4 regions of the Pseudonocardia ailaonensis genome follow, and region 2 is predicted to be linked to each of the others. Evidence: riboswitches for the same ligand, from Rfam matches in the RefSeq annotation. Region 2 holds a riboswitch; each other region holds the start of a gene.
The links. Region 2 has a riboswitch for S-adenosylmethionine ahead of ABD324_RS16040 (ABC transporter substrate-binding protein). Riboswitches for the same ligand answer to the same signal wherever they lie in the genome.

Region 1 (3,200 bases), 360 kb from region 2:
GGTGCGCGACCGCGCCGGAGCGCGTCAGGTCCGCCGCGAACACGCCGTTGGCGTACCGGCCGGCCAGGCTCCGCCCGGCGTCGGACGTGCTGGCCCGCACGATCGGGGGTCGTCCCTGCCGCGACGGCGGCACCGCCAGCCGGCCGTGCACCACGAACTGCTCGCTCTCGTGGTCGACCACCGCACCGGACCACAGGTCCGTGACGATCCCCACGAACTCCTCGGCCCGGGCGTAGCGGGTGTCGCGCGGCGGGTGCGAGGGCAACCCGAAGTTGGCGGCGGCCGCACCGGAGTGCGAGGTCACCACGTTCCACCCGAGCCGGCCGCCGACGAGGACGTCGAGCGAGAGCAACCGCTCCGCGAGCCGGAACGGGTCGTTGTAGGTGGTCGACGCGGTGAGCAGGAACCCGAGGTGCTCGGTGGCCTCGATCGCCGCCGTCCAGGCCGTGAAGCGGTCCAGCCCGTCGGCCACTGAGCTGGTCGGGTCGGTGATCTGCGAGGCGTCGCCGGTGAACACCGCGTCGAGCAGGCCGGCCTCGGCCAGCTGTGCGAACTCGGCCCAGTAGGCCGGGTCGTAGAGGGCGAACCGCGTGAGCCGCGGGGAGAGCCAGGCCGACGGCAGGTTGCCGTAGGTCCGCAGGTTGTAGGCGAGGAAGATCCCGTCGCGCGCCATCAGACGCCCCACGCCTTGGCCAACAGCTCGTAGCTGCGGACCCGGTCGGTGTGGTCGGTGGTGATCGTGGTGACGACCAGCTCGTCGGCGCCGGCGACGCGGGCGAGGGTCTTCAGCTGCTCGGTGACGGTGGTGGGTGAGCCCACGAACTGGGTGTCGACCCTGTCCTGCACCGCCGACCGCTCCCGGTCGGTCCACTCGCGGGCCAGAGCGTCTTCCGGCGTGACGTACGGGTGGGCGCCGCGGCCGCTGCGGATGTCGAGGACCCACTGTGCGTACGGGGCGGCGAGCTCCCGGGCCCGCTCGTCGTCGTCCGCGACGACGACGTCCGCGGACACCAGCACGTGCGGCTCGGCGACCCGGCCGGGCCTGAACGCCGCCCGGTAGGCCGCCACCGCGTCGAGCGTCGCGCTCGGCGAGGTGTGGTAGTTCGCCGCGAAGGGCAGCCCCAGCTCCCCCGCCACCTGCGCACTCGCCCCGGCACTGGCCCCCAGGACCAGGACCTCGACGTCGGCGCCCCGGGCCGGGGTGACCTCGAGCGGCCGCCCGTCCGGACGGGTCGAGGTGCCGTCGAAGTAGGACAGGATGTCCCGGACCTGGGCGCGGTAGTCCGGCGGGAGGTCGTCCGCGCTGAAGCCCAGCAGCTCCCCGAACGTCCCGAACAGCGACAGATCCCCGACGAACCGGGCGGGTGGCGGGATCAGCAACCCGTCGACCACGCGGGCGGGCGGTGCCGGGGGCGGCGCCGCCGCTCCGGGGGCGGCCTGTCCCTGACGGATCAACGTGAGCAGCTTGTGCAGGTCGAACCGGCCCAGCCCGACGTCGATCCGCCCCGGGTACACCGCACCCACCGTCCCGAACTGTTCGGCGACCGACAGCGGGGCCGTGTTCGGCAGCTGCACCGCACCGGATCCGACCCGGATCCGACCCGTCGCCGCGGCGATCAACGCCACCAGCACCGGCGTGGACGACGACGCCACACCGGGATTGAGGTGGTGCTCGGCCACCCAGTACCGGTGGTAGCCGGCGCGCTCCGCGACCTGCGCGAGATCGATCGAGTTGCGCAGCCCGTCCCCGGCCGTCCCGCCGGCGGGCACCGGGGAGAGATCGAGGACGGACAGCGGCGGACGGACTGCGGGCACGGCGGGACCTCCGGGAGAGGGGCCCGGGCACAGGAGGGCGCACGCGGGCCGCGCGAGGAAAGGGGAAAGGCGGTCGGGGACTCAGCCCGGACAGCAGGCACTGGCGACGCGCAGCAGGTCGACATGGCGCCGCTGTGCTCCGACGAATCCCTCCACGGAGCACCCTGCCGCGGACCCTGCGCCGACCCTCATCCCCGCCCCCATCGCTCCCGGCATGAGCACCCGCACCGCGAGGCGGCGGGTTGCTGCGGCGTCACTGAGCCAGGTCTCTCGGCCGCTCTGGATGGTGGCCCGAAGGCCGTGCCCCGACTCTACGTCGCGCGGGCGGCCCGCCGTCAAGACTCCGCCGCACGCCTCACGTCCGCCCGGGCGGCGTCGACCTCCGGCATGTGCCGTTCGGCCCACTCCCGCAGCGCCGCCAGCGGCACCTCCAGCGAGTCCCCGAGCGGGGTGAGCCGGTAGAACACCCGCGGCGGGACGGTGTGTTCGACCCGGCGCGCGACGAGACCGTCGGCCACGAGGTTCTGCAACGTCGTGGACAGCATCTTCTGCGAGACGCCCGGGATCCGGCCGCGCAGCTCCGTGAACCGCAGCTCGCCGGCTGCGGCCAGGACCTTGACCACCATCGACGTCCACTTGGTCCCGATGCGGTCCAGCAGCTTCCGGGTCGCGCAGGTGGGATCGAACAGGTCGCCCCGGCGGCCGCCACGGGTTACCCCGGCCTCACCACCTGACGTCGAGGTGCCGTCTTCCGCGAGCTCCGACATCCGCCTAGCGTCCCACCGGTCACTATTCGTGACCAGGGGAGGAACAGTGACCGAGCAGGTAAGGACGCGGACGAACGGGATCGAGCTGAACGTCGCCACCGCGGGCGCCGGGCCGCCGGTCGTTCTCCTGCACGGCTTCCCGCACACCTGGCGGGTGTGGTCGGAGATCATCGGCCCGCTGTCCGGTGGCCATCGCGTCCTGGCCCCGGACCTGCGCGGCTTCGGGGACAGCGAGGCGTCGGGCGAGGGCCTCGACGCCGGGACCCTCGCCACCGACATCGAGGGCCTGCTCGGCGGCGAGTCCGCCACCGTGGTCGCGCTCGACGCGGGCGTGCCGGTCGCCTTCCTGCTCGCCCTTCGTCGCCCGGACCTCGTGCGCAGGCTCGTGCTGGTCGAGGGCACGCTCGGCACGCTCCCCGGCGCCGAGGACTTCCTCGCGGGTGGTCCCCCGTGGTGGTTCGGCTTCCATGCCGTCCCCGGCCTCGCCGAGACCGTGCTGGCCGGCCACGAGGCCGAGTACGTCGGCTGGTTCTACGACCAAGGGACCCGGGGGCGGGGTGTTCGCCCCGACGTCCGGGAGGCCTTCGGCCGCGCCTACGCCCGGCCCGGCGCGCTGGG
Region 2 (3,200 bases):
GCGAGCACCGTGGTCAGCTCGGTGACCGGGACGAAGTAGCCGTCCTGGAGGACCTGCTGCTGCGCCTGGTCGACGATTCCGGTCCGCTTGGTCGCGTCCGGCTCGCCGGCCTGGGCGACCAGCAGCGACTGCAGCGGGCCCTGCGGCACGCGGAAGAAGTTCGCGCCCGCCGTGGAGAACTGGCCGCGCAGGATGTCCGGGTCCGCCCGGGTCACGTTGAACCACAGCGCCGAGAAGTCGCCGGCGGACTGCACGGCCGCGGCCTGCGCGATCGGGACCTCCTGCAGTGCGATGTCGATGCCGACGGCCTTGGCCTGCTGCTGGATGAGCTCCAGGGCCGGCTTGTTGGTGGCCGCCACCGGCGAGTAGGTCACCGGGATGGTCAGCTTCTGGCCGTCCTTGGCGCGGATGCCGTCCGGGCCCGGGGCCCAGCCGGCCGCGTCGAGTGTCGACTTCGCCTTGGCGGCGTCGAACCCGAGCTGCGCGGAGTCGTCCGAGTAGGACGGTGTGGTGGAGGCCAGCACGCTGGTGGCGGGCTTGGTCTGCGACGGGAAGACCGCGCTCACGATCTCCTGGCGGTTGAGCGCCACGGTCAGGGCCTGCCGCACCGCCGGGTCGGTCACGATCGGCTTGCTGTTGTTGAAGGCGATGCCGAACACCACACCCGGGTTGGAGCGGGCGAGCAGCTGCGCGCCGGCGCCGGTCAGCGGCGCCTCGTCCTGCTGGCCGATGCTCCCGATCGCGTCGATCTCACCGGACTGCAGCGAGCCGGTGCGCACCCCGGACTCCGGGACGATCCGGAACTCCAGCGTGTCGAGGTAGGCGTCTCCCGGGTGCGAGAACAGGGAGGAGCCCCAGTTGTAGCCGGTGCGCTTCGCCAGGGTGATCGAGGCGTTCTTGGTGTAGTTCTGCAGCGTGAACGGGCCGGAGCCGATCACGCCGGCGCAGCGCTCGTCGTCCGACTTGGCGACCGTGGCCGGGGACAGGATGCCGAGGCTGTGGGTGGCGGTGGCCTGCAGGAACTGGGCGCTCGGCTGGCCGAAGTTCACGGTGAACTGGGTGGGGCTCGCCACGGTCGTGCCGGTGTAGCCCGCCAGGTAGCCCTTGGCGAGGGTCGCCCGGGCCCCGAGCTGGCCGATCCTGTCGAAGTTCGCCTTCACCGCGTTCGCGTCGAGTGCGGTGCCGTCGGAGAACGTCACGCCGGAACGGAGCGTGAAGGTGAAGCTCTTCGCGTCGGGCGAGGCCTGCCAGGCCGTGGCCAGGTACGGCTTGATCTCTCCGGTCTTCGGGTCCTGGTCGGTCAGCGAGTCGACCAGCTGACGGACCGAGTAGATCGTGTCGTTGCTGCCGACCTGCTGGGGATCGACGCAGCCCGCGTCGCTGCCGACCGCGAACCGCAGGGTCCCTCCGGTCTGCGGCGGTCCGGCGTCGGCGTCGGTACCGGCGCTCGAACCCCCGCCGCAGGCGGCCAGGGCCAGGGAGGCTGCGGCGAGGAGGGCCGGGAGCAGCAACGCCCGGCGCGATCGTGCGGTCATGGCGGGAGGTGGTCCTTCACAGGGGACCCTGCCGGGGGCAGGGCGGAGCGGACACCCGGCGCAGGTCGGCGACGGGCGGGATTCCGGACGGGCAGGTGCCACGCCGCGGGCGCGGCAGGCGGTGGATCGGGCGAGGAGCGCCGGGTCAGGCCCGACAGGCCGCGCTGGCCGTCCGCAGCAGGTCGACGTGGCGCCTGCGCACACCGAGGAACACGGATCCTCCATCGTTCCCGGCATGAGCACCCGCACCCGCGGACGGGGGGTTGCTGCGGCGTCGTCGAGCCAGGTCTCTCAGCCGCTCTGGATGGTGTGGCCCGGGTGGGCCTCCTGCACTGTACGTCGCATCCGGGCCGTCCCGTCAATGCCGCGGCGCGGACTGTGACCCAGGCCCGCCCGATCGGCCGGGACGTGTCCGGACACTCGCCGGACACCCTCCCACCAGGCAAGATGCGGGATCCGGTCGAACGGACATTGCACGCGTCGGCGCGCCCCGTCCGCCGCTCGTGCCGGACCGGGACGGAGCCTCACGCGTCGTCGTCCCGCCCGGGAGGCGTCCACACAGGACCACGTCGCGGACGGCCGAGGGCTACGCCGGCGCGTCCGGGTCGCCGACCAGGGCGCGGGCCCGCTCGGCGTCGACCGCCTCGTGCCAGTCGCCCGCCGGGTTGTCGATCACGAGCGGGCCGAGGTTGCACGGGCCGAGGCAGCCGATCGGGGTCACGAGCACGTCGCGCCCCCGCGCCGCGGCGGCCAGGGCGCGATGGGTGTCCCCCGCGCCGTAGACGGTGCAGCGCGGCCCGCGACAGACCAGCAGGTGACGGGCGGGGTCGTCGCGCACCGACCAGGCCGGGCTGCGGAACGCACCCGGGCTGGTCGTGACCGGCGCCGCGTCGCCGAGGGCCAGGTCGGCGAGCAGCGCGGCCATGCCGGGGGCGGTGGCCGGCGGCGGACTCAGCAGCACCCGCAGGGTCGCCCCCCGGGACTCCCGCCAGTGCGCCGCGGCGCGGGCGGTCCAGGTGCGCAGGTAGGGATCGACCGGCAGGGCGAGCGGCACGAGAACGACCTCGTCGGCCCCCTCGACGTCGTGGGCCCCGCCGATCCCGGTGGCCCGGGCGGCGATCTCGTCGAGCACCGCGGCGACGGACGGATCGGCCTGGTCGAGGTACGCGACGCGGACGGGCCGGCCCGCGCGCTCGGCGACCCGGCCGGCCAGCGCGGCCAGGGACCGTTCGTCCACACCGGACGGTGTGGGGCGGGCGACGAGGACGAGGTGGCGCATCGGTGCCTTCCGGGGAGATGGACGAAGCTCACAAGAAGTATGACTAGTTGTTCATGTGTTCGCTTGTTAACTTCGTCGCGTCGTCGAGGCGGACCGTCCGGTCCGTCGCCCGATCCCGTGTCACCCGATTCCTGTCACTCGACTATCCGGAGGCGAGGCCCGTGAGCCGGCCATCCCCCGCGGTCTGGCGCCGAGCGCTCGCCGCCCTGCTGTTCGTGCTGGTGACGGCGGGGTGCGCCACGACGGGACAGCCGTCCGCCGCCGCCGGCCCACCCACCCTCACCCTCGCGACCGGCTTCACGATCGACGACCTGGATCCCCTGGAGAACGCCTTCTGGGGCCCCGAGTTCGGCTACGTCGAGCTGCTGATGCGCCCCGAGCGCGGC
Region 3 (3,200 bases), on a different contig from region 2:
TCCTCAAGGTCCCGCACCACGGATCCCGCTCCACGAACCCGGACTTCCTGCGGGCGGTGTCGCCGCGGGCGGCGCTGGTCAGCGTCGGCGCCGGCAACCCCTACCGGCACCCCAACGCCGGGGTGCTCGACCAGCTGACCCGGTCCGGGACGGTGGTGCGGCGCACCGACCAGAGCGGGGACGTCGCGGTGACCGCCGCGGACGAGATCGTGGCCCGGGGCGAGCCGCTCCCGGCCCCGCGCGGGACGAGACGGGGGCGGCGCCGCCGGCGACGGCGTGGACGGGACCCCGACGACGGCGCCGGTCCCGATCCGCAGCCCCGGGTGAGGGCGCCGAGCACTGCCGCGGCGCCACCCGGCCGAGGAGGTCAGGCCCCGGGAGCGGTGGTGGACCCGCCGCCGCTCCCGGTGGGAGGACGCTCAGCGGCCCTCGAGGGCCTCCGCGACGGCGGCGCTGGTGGCCGGCACGGTGGCGGTCGGGCGCGCGGTGTCGGACACGGCGTCGAGGGTCTTGAGGCCGTCGCCGGTGATCAGCAGGACGGTCTCGGCATCCCGGTCGATCAGGCCGGCCTCGATCAGCTTCCGCGCGGTGGCCACCGTGACGCCGCCGGCGGTCTCGGCGAACACACCCTCGGTGCGGGCGAGGAGCGTGATGCCCTCGCGCACCTCGTCGTCCGTCACCTGGCCGACCGCACCGCCGGTGCGGCGCACCGAGTCGAGCACGTACGGGCCGTCCGCCGGGTTGCCGATCGCGAGCGAGCGGGCGATGGTGTCCGGCTTCACCGGCTGGATGAAGTCGACGCCGGCTTCGAACGCGGTGGCCACGGGCGAGCAGCCGGAGGCCTGGGCGCCGAAGATCTTGTAGGGCTTGTCCTCGACCAGGCCGAGCTTCACGAACTCGCCGAAGCCCTTGTCCACCTTGGTGAGCTGCGAGCCGGAGGCGACCGGGATGACGATCTGGTCCGGGAGCCGCCAGCCGAGCTGCTCGGCGACCTCGTAGCCCAGGGTCTTGGAGCCCTCGGCGTAGTAGGGCCGGACGTTGACGTTCACGAACGCCCAGTCCTCGTGCTCCGCGGCCAGCTCCGTGGCCAGGCGGTTGACGTCGTCGTAGTTGCCGTCGACCGCGAGCAGCGTGCCACCGTAGACGGCGGTCGTGGTGATCTTGGCCTGCTCCAGGTTGGAGGGGATCAGGACCACGGAGTCCCAGCCGGCCCGCGCGGCCGCGGCCGCCACGGCGTTGGCCAGGTTGCCGGTCGAGGGGCAGCAGAGCACGGAGAAGCCGAGTTCGCGGGCGGCGGCGAGGGCGACGGCGACGACCCGGTCCTTGAAGGAGTGCGTGGGGTTGCCGGTGTCGTCCTTGATCCAGAGCTTGCGCACGCCGAGCTCGGCGGCGAGCCGGTCCGCCTGGATGAGGCGGGTGAAGCCGGGCTCGGTGTTGGCGTGCTCGCGCACGTCCGACGGGACGGGGAGCAGGTCCTGGTAGCGCCAGATCGACTTGGGGCCGGCCTCGATGGACTCGCGGGTGACCTTCGGGAAGTCGTACGCGATCTCGAGTGGGCCGAAGCACTGGCTGCAGGCGAACTCGGCGGCCAGCGCGCTCTGGTGGCCGCACTCCCGACAGGACAGGGCGCGCGCGGAGCCGAGGTCGTACGAGGTCGCAGTGGTGTCAGCAGTGAGAGTCATCAGATCTCCTCATCTGTCCCGCTCGCGCGGGCCGGAATTGGCACCTGGTTCGTCGACGTGCGCACACCACGAAGGTGCAACGCGCGGATCGTCGTTCGACGCCGGTTGCCGGGGCTTCAACGGGCCGTTCCCTCTGCCCCTCTGGATGAGCCATGTGAAGTTGTTCCCCGGCCGCGGGCCGCACTGGGCCCGAAAGATCCGGATGCCGTGCACGTTACGGCACCTCGGGGCGCCCCTGCCAGCGGAATCCAGGATCTGGGAGCCGGGTCACGGATTGTCGGTGCGGTGCGCGACGATGCGGGGGACCCGTCCCCCGACAGCCCCGAGCCGCCCCGCGCGGCGCGGTACCGAGTGAGGAGCCCCATGCCGGCCACGAAGCCGCCCGACCCGCTCCAGCTGGTCGTGGGTGAGGAGGAGCTGCTGGTCGAGCGGGCCGTGCAGGGCATCCTGCGGGCGGCCCGGGCGGCGGATCCCGCGGCCGACATCATGCGGTTCAAGCCGTCGGAGATCACGCCGGGCGAGCTGGCCGGGCACCTGAGCCCGTCGCTGTTCGCCGAGGGCCGCGTCGTGGTGGTCCAGGGCGCGCACGAGGCCGGCAAGGAGGTCGCCGCGGCGATCCTCGCCTACGCCGCCGAACCCGCCGACGGGATCGTGCTGGTCGCGGTGCACGCGGGCGGGGCGCGCGGCAAGCAGCTGATGGACGACCTGCGCAAGCGCGGCGCGAACGTCACCCGCTGCGACAAGCTCTCCCGGGCGGAGGAGCGGGCGGAGTTCGTGCGCGCCGAGGCGAAGCGCGAGGGCGGGATGATCACCGCGGACGCCGTGGCGGCGCTGCTGGAGGCCGTGGGCTCCGACCTGCGCGAGCTCGCCGCCGCCACCGCGCAGCTCGTCGCCGACACCGGCGGCCGGGTCGACGGCGACGCCGTGCGCCGCTACCACCGCGGGCGGGCGGAGTCGTCCGGCTTCGCGGTGGCCGACAAGGCGGTGGCGGGGGACCGGTCGGGGGCGCTCGAGGCGTTGCGGTGGGCGTTGGTGCTCGGGGTCGCGCCGGTCCTGGTGGCCGACGCGTTGGCGGATGCGGTGCGCACGCTGGCGAAGGTCGGCTCGGCCGGGCGGGGGGATCCCAACCGGCTGGCCGGCAGCCTCGGCATGCCGCCCTGGAAGATCCGCAAGGCCCAGGGGCAGGTCCGCTCCTGGCACCCGGACGGGCTGGCGGTCGCGATCGCGGCGACGGCGCAGGTCAACGCGGACGTCAAGGGCGCGGCGGCCGACCCCGGCTACGCCCTCGAACGGGCGGTCCTGGCGATCGTCGACGCCCGCGGCACGAGCTGACCCCGAGATCCCGCCCGCCGGCCCGGTACCGCGCGGCGGCCCGTTCGCTCACCGGTCAGGAGCGAGAGTGCCGTTCGCTCACTAGGTATGAGCGAGAGTGCCGTTCGCTCATCCACGGGCCCGGCGCCCCAGCCCGGTGCCCCGGACACGACGACGGGGCTGCCCCACGGGAAAGGGCAGCGCCGT
Region 4 (3,200 bases), on a different contig from region 2:
GCGGCGACCAGGCCGGCCGGGACGTCCCGCACGGTGAAGCTCGCGACGCCGACGCGATCCGGCGCGTCCGCCCAGATCCGCAGCGGGCGGACCCCGGCGATGCCGCTGAGGCCGTCGACCAGCCGGGCGAGCAGCGCGCGCTCGTGGGCCGGGGCGATCTCGTCGATCACCGGGTCCAGGGCCTTGCACGCGGCGGCGAGCGCCGCGGCGCCGAGGACGTTCGGGGTGCCGGCCTCGTGCCGGTGCGGCGCGGGCGCCCAGCTGACCTCGGCGTGCCCGCCCTCGACACCGACGTGGGTCACCGCGCCGCCGCCGGCGAGGTACGGGGTGGCGACGTCGAGCCAGTCCCGGCGGCCGACCAGCACGCCGGTGCCGTAGGGCGCGTAGAGCTTGTGGCCGGAGAGCACCAGGTAGTCCACGCCCCAGGCGGCGACGTCGACCCGGCGGTGCGGGGCGAGCTGCGCGGCGTCGAGCACCACGCGGGTGCCGGCGGCGTGGGCGATCGCGCAGATCTCGGCGATCGGCGGGATCTCGCCGGTCACGTTCGAGGCGCCGGTGATCGCCAGCAGGGCCGTGGGCCGGGCGGCGAGCTCCTCGCGCAGCAGCTCGAGGGTCTCGGCGAGGGTGTCCGGGGCGCGCAGCACGCGGTGGTCGGTGCCCCGCCAGGCGAGCAGCGTGGCGTGGTGCTCGACGTCGAGGCACAGGGTGGCGCCGGGGACCGCGCCGGCCAGCAGGTTCAGGGCGTCCGTGGTGTTGCGGGTGAACACGACGACGTCGTCCTCGCGGGCCCGCACGAACCGGGCGACGACGTCGCGGGCGCCCTCGACCGCCGCGGTGCAGACCTGGGAGGCGTAGCCCGCCCCGCGGTGCACGCTGGAGTAGTAGGGGAGCAGCGCGGCGACGTGGTCCGCGACGGCCTTCAGCGCCGGGGCGCTGGCGGCGAGGTCGAGGTTCGCGTAGGGCACGGTCCGGCCGTCGACCAGCGGGACCGGCAGGCCGGTGCCGACGAGCTCCGGGAGGGCGGCCGACGTGGCGGTGGCCGGGGAGCCGGTGACCGAGCTGCCGGTGGCCGGGGTGCTGGACGGGCCGGTGGCCGACCCGCGCGGCGCCGGACCGCGGCCCGCCGGGGCGGGGAAGGTGGCGGGACAGGCGAGCGTGGTGGGCGCATCGGACATGACGGATCCTCCCGGATCACTACAGGACCCGGTGCTGACGCACAGGAGTCCGCGCTTGCCGATCGCGGTGCCGCGACGGCCTGGTCGTCACCCGGAGCACCCCGCCGCGGAGGAGGGTTGCCGGCCAGCGAGCCGGGGCTTGACGCTGGCGCTCTTGACCTGGCACCGACGGTAAGCGAATCCCGCGCGGCCGGTCAAGTGTGATCCCGACCCCAGGACAATGCCCGGACATTTGCCGGACGACCGTTCCAGAGTGGTGCGGAATGTCCGGGCCGGATGGTGGTGGGCGGCCATTGCGCCGCCATTACCGCGCCTTTCCCTGTCGGCCCGTCGCGACGATCACGGTCGGTGGAGGAGCGGTGGATTCCGGCTCGACGCGTGTGGGTGACGGCCGGGGCGTCGCGCCCGTCGGGCGCCGTGCCACGTGATCGGTTCCCGGATTTACTCCCACGATCGGGTGAATAAAGGGTGGGTGTGACAGGTCGGCGAGTGGGGGATCGGGGGCGCGAAATGGCGCCGAAATCGCGTGACCTGGGCCACGAAATGCCCCTCGAAACGGTTCCGGAACGGCGTGGGATCGCCCTTTGCCCGACCCCGGTGGCAATGACTGCTCCGTCCGGATGACAGGGTTTCGGCCATGCGCCTCACCGACACCTTCGCGAGTCGACGTCATGTCGACCTGCGCCGCGTGGCGAGTGCGCTGTGTAGCGCGACGGTGAGCTGAGACCCGGGCCCGTCCCCGGGCCCGTCTCCCCGATCCTCGCTCCGGCGCACCTCCGTCCCCGCGCCCTCCTCGCCCGGCCGCCGCTCGCGGTCGTCCGGGTCCGGACGCGGGTGCCGCACCCCTCGTGCCGCCGGGCCGCCCCGTACCCGGGAACGGCCCGTCGGGCGTGCGCCACGGCCCCGGCCCGCGCCCGGCCCGCCCCCGTTCGTCCACATCGGATGACGGGCCCGGACCGTGCGACCGCCGCGGCCGTTCGGCTCCCCACTGAAGAAGAAACCGGAGAAACACCGTGCCCCGACACCGTCACCGACCACCCCGGTCGGCCACCCTCACCCGGCTCGCCGGGATCGCGACCCTGACCGGCGCCGCGTTCGCCGTCCTCCCGGGAGCGGCGTACGCCGCCACCCCGGACCTGGTCCCGGACACCGCGCCGCTGCTCACCGCGCACAACGAGCCCGAGCCCGCGCCGGCGCCCACCGCGCCGTACGTGGAGGGATCGCAGACCGCGTTCGGCCAGGGCGACCTGCTGAACCAGGGCCGTGACGTCGCGCCGGCCGGCGTGCCCGTCACCGGGCTCGTGCAGTCCGTCGTCGGCGCGACGAAGATCCTGCCGACCTGATGCGCGCCCCGAAGAAGATCCTCCTCGGGCTGCTGGCCCTCGGCATCGTCGCCGGGGTGACCACGATCCCGGGCGGGGACGCGTACGCCGACGTCCAGACCGTCCGCTCCACCGTGAAGGGGGCCGACGGTAAGGACTACTGGGTCGAGAACAACATCGACGACGCGGCCAAGGGCTCCCACCAGGCGGGTACCCGTCCCGAGTACATGGTGGTCTGGGCGGGCGACGAGAACGCCGCCGACACCGTCGTGCCGGACGTGAAGAACCTGCCGGGGTCGCTGCAGAACCCGACCGACAAGGTGCGCAACGCCCTGCCGGGGCCGGACTTCATGGCCGTCGTCGACGTCACCAAGGGCTCGCCCAGCTACGGCAAGGTCGTCAACACCGCGACCGTCGGCCCGCTGGTGGAGAACGAGCCGCACCACATGCAGTACTCGTGGCGCAAGGGCGACAAGATCTACGCGGGCGGCCTCTACTCGGCGGCCACCTACGTGTTCGACGTGGCCGCGCTGCCGGAGCTCAAGCTCTCCGGCATCAGCCTCCCCAGCCAGACCCTCTGCGGGTCGGTGCCGGACGCGTACTGGGTGCTGAAGGACGGCACGGCGTACGGGACCTACATGGGCGGCCCGGTCGTCCCCGGTCCCTGCACCTACTCCAACGGCGAGGTCCGCACCGGCAACGG

Region 1: linked by a shared signal. The riboswitch ahead of ABD324_RS17660 (LLM class flavin-dependent oxidoreductase) and the one ahead of ABD324_RS16040 (ABC transporter substrate-binding protein) in region 2 are both predicted to bind S-adenosylmethionine.
Region 3: linked by a shared signal. The riboswitch ahead of thrC (threonine synthase) and the one ahead of ABD324_RS16040 (ABC transporter substrate-binding protein) in region 2 are both predicted to bind S-adenosylmethionine.
Region 4: linked by a shared signal. The riboswitch ahead of ABD324_RS06930 (aminotransferase class V-fold PLP-dependent enzyme) and the one ahead of ABD324_RS16040 (ABC transporter substrate-binding protein) in region 2 are both predicted to bind S-adenosylmethionine.

The regions. Positions count from the first base shown of each region.
Region 1 covers NZ_BAAAQK010000009.1:380,871-384,070, forward strand. The annotation lists gene ABD324_RS17655 (LLM class flavin-dependent oxidoreductase) at 1-673, opposite strand, end outside; gene ABD324_RS17660 (LLM class flavin-dependent oxidoreductase) at 673-1,815, opposite strand; SAM riboswitch class I at 2,013-2,105, opposite strand; gene ABD324_RS17665 (winged helix-turn-helix transcriptional regulator) at 2,151-2,504, opposite strand; gene ABD324_RS17670 (alpha/beta fold hydrolase) at 2,629-3,200, shown strand, end outside.
Region 2 covers NZ_BAAAQK010000009.1:24,667-27,866, forward strand. The annotation lists gene ABD324_RS16040 (ABC transporter substrate-binding protein) at 1-1,535, opposite strand, end outside; SAM riboswitch class I at 1,754-1,846, opposite strand; gene ABD324_RS16045 ((2Fe-2S) ferredoxin domain-containing protein) at 2,122-2,814, opposite strand; gene ABD324_RS16050 (ABC transporter substrate-binding protein) at 2,976-3,200, shown strand, end outside.
Region 3 covers NZ_BAAAQK010000007.1:34,317-37,516, forward strand. The annotation lists partial or broken gene ABD324_RS14840 (ComEC/Rec2 family competence protein) at 1-20, shown strand, start outside; gene thrC (threonine synthase) at 420-1,682, opposite strand; SAM riboswitch class I at 1,689-1,834, opposite strand; gene holA (DNA polymerase III subunit delta) at 2,046-3,014, shown strand.
Region 4 covers NZ_BAAAQK010000004.1:101,245-104,444, forward strand. The annotation lists gene ABD324_RS06930 (aminotransferase class V-fold PLP-dependent enzyme) at 1-1,175, opposite strand, end outside; SAM riboswitch class IV at 1,222-1,335, opposite strand; gene ABD324_RS37145 (putative leader peptide) at 1,813-1,899, shown strand; gene ABD324_RS06935 (hypothetical protein) at 2,189-2,518, shown strand; gene ABD324_RS06940 (hypothetical protein) at 2,518-3,200, shown strand, end outside.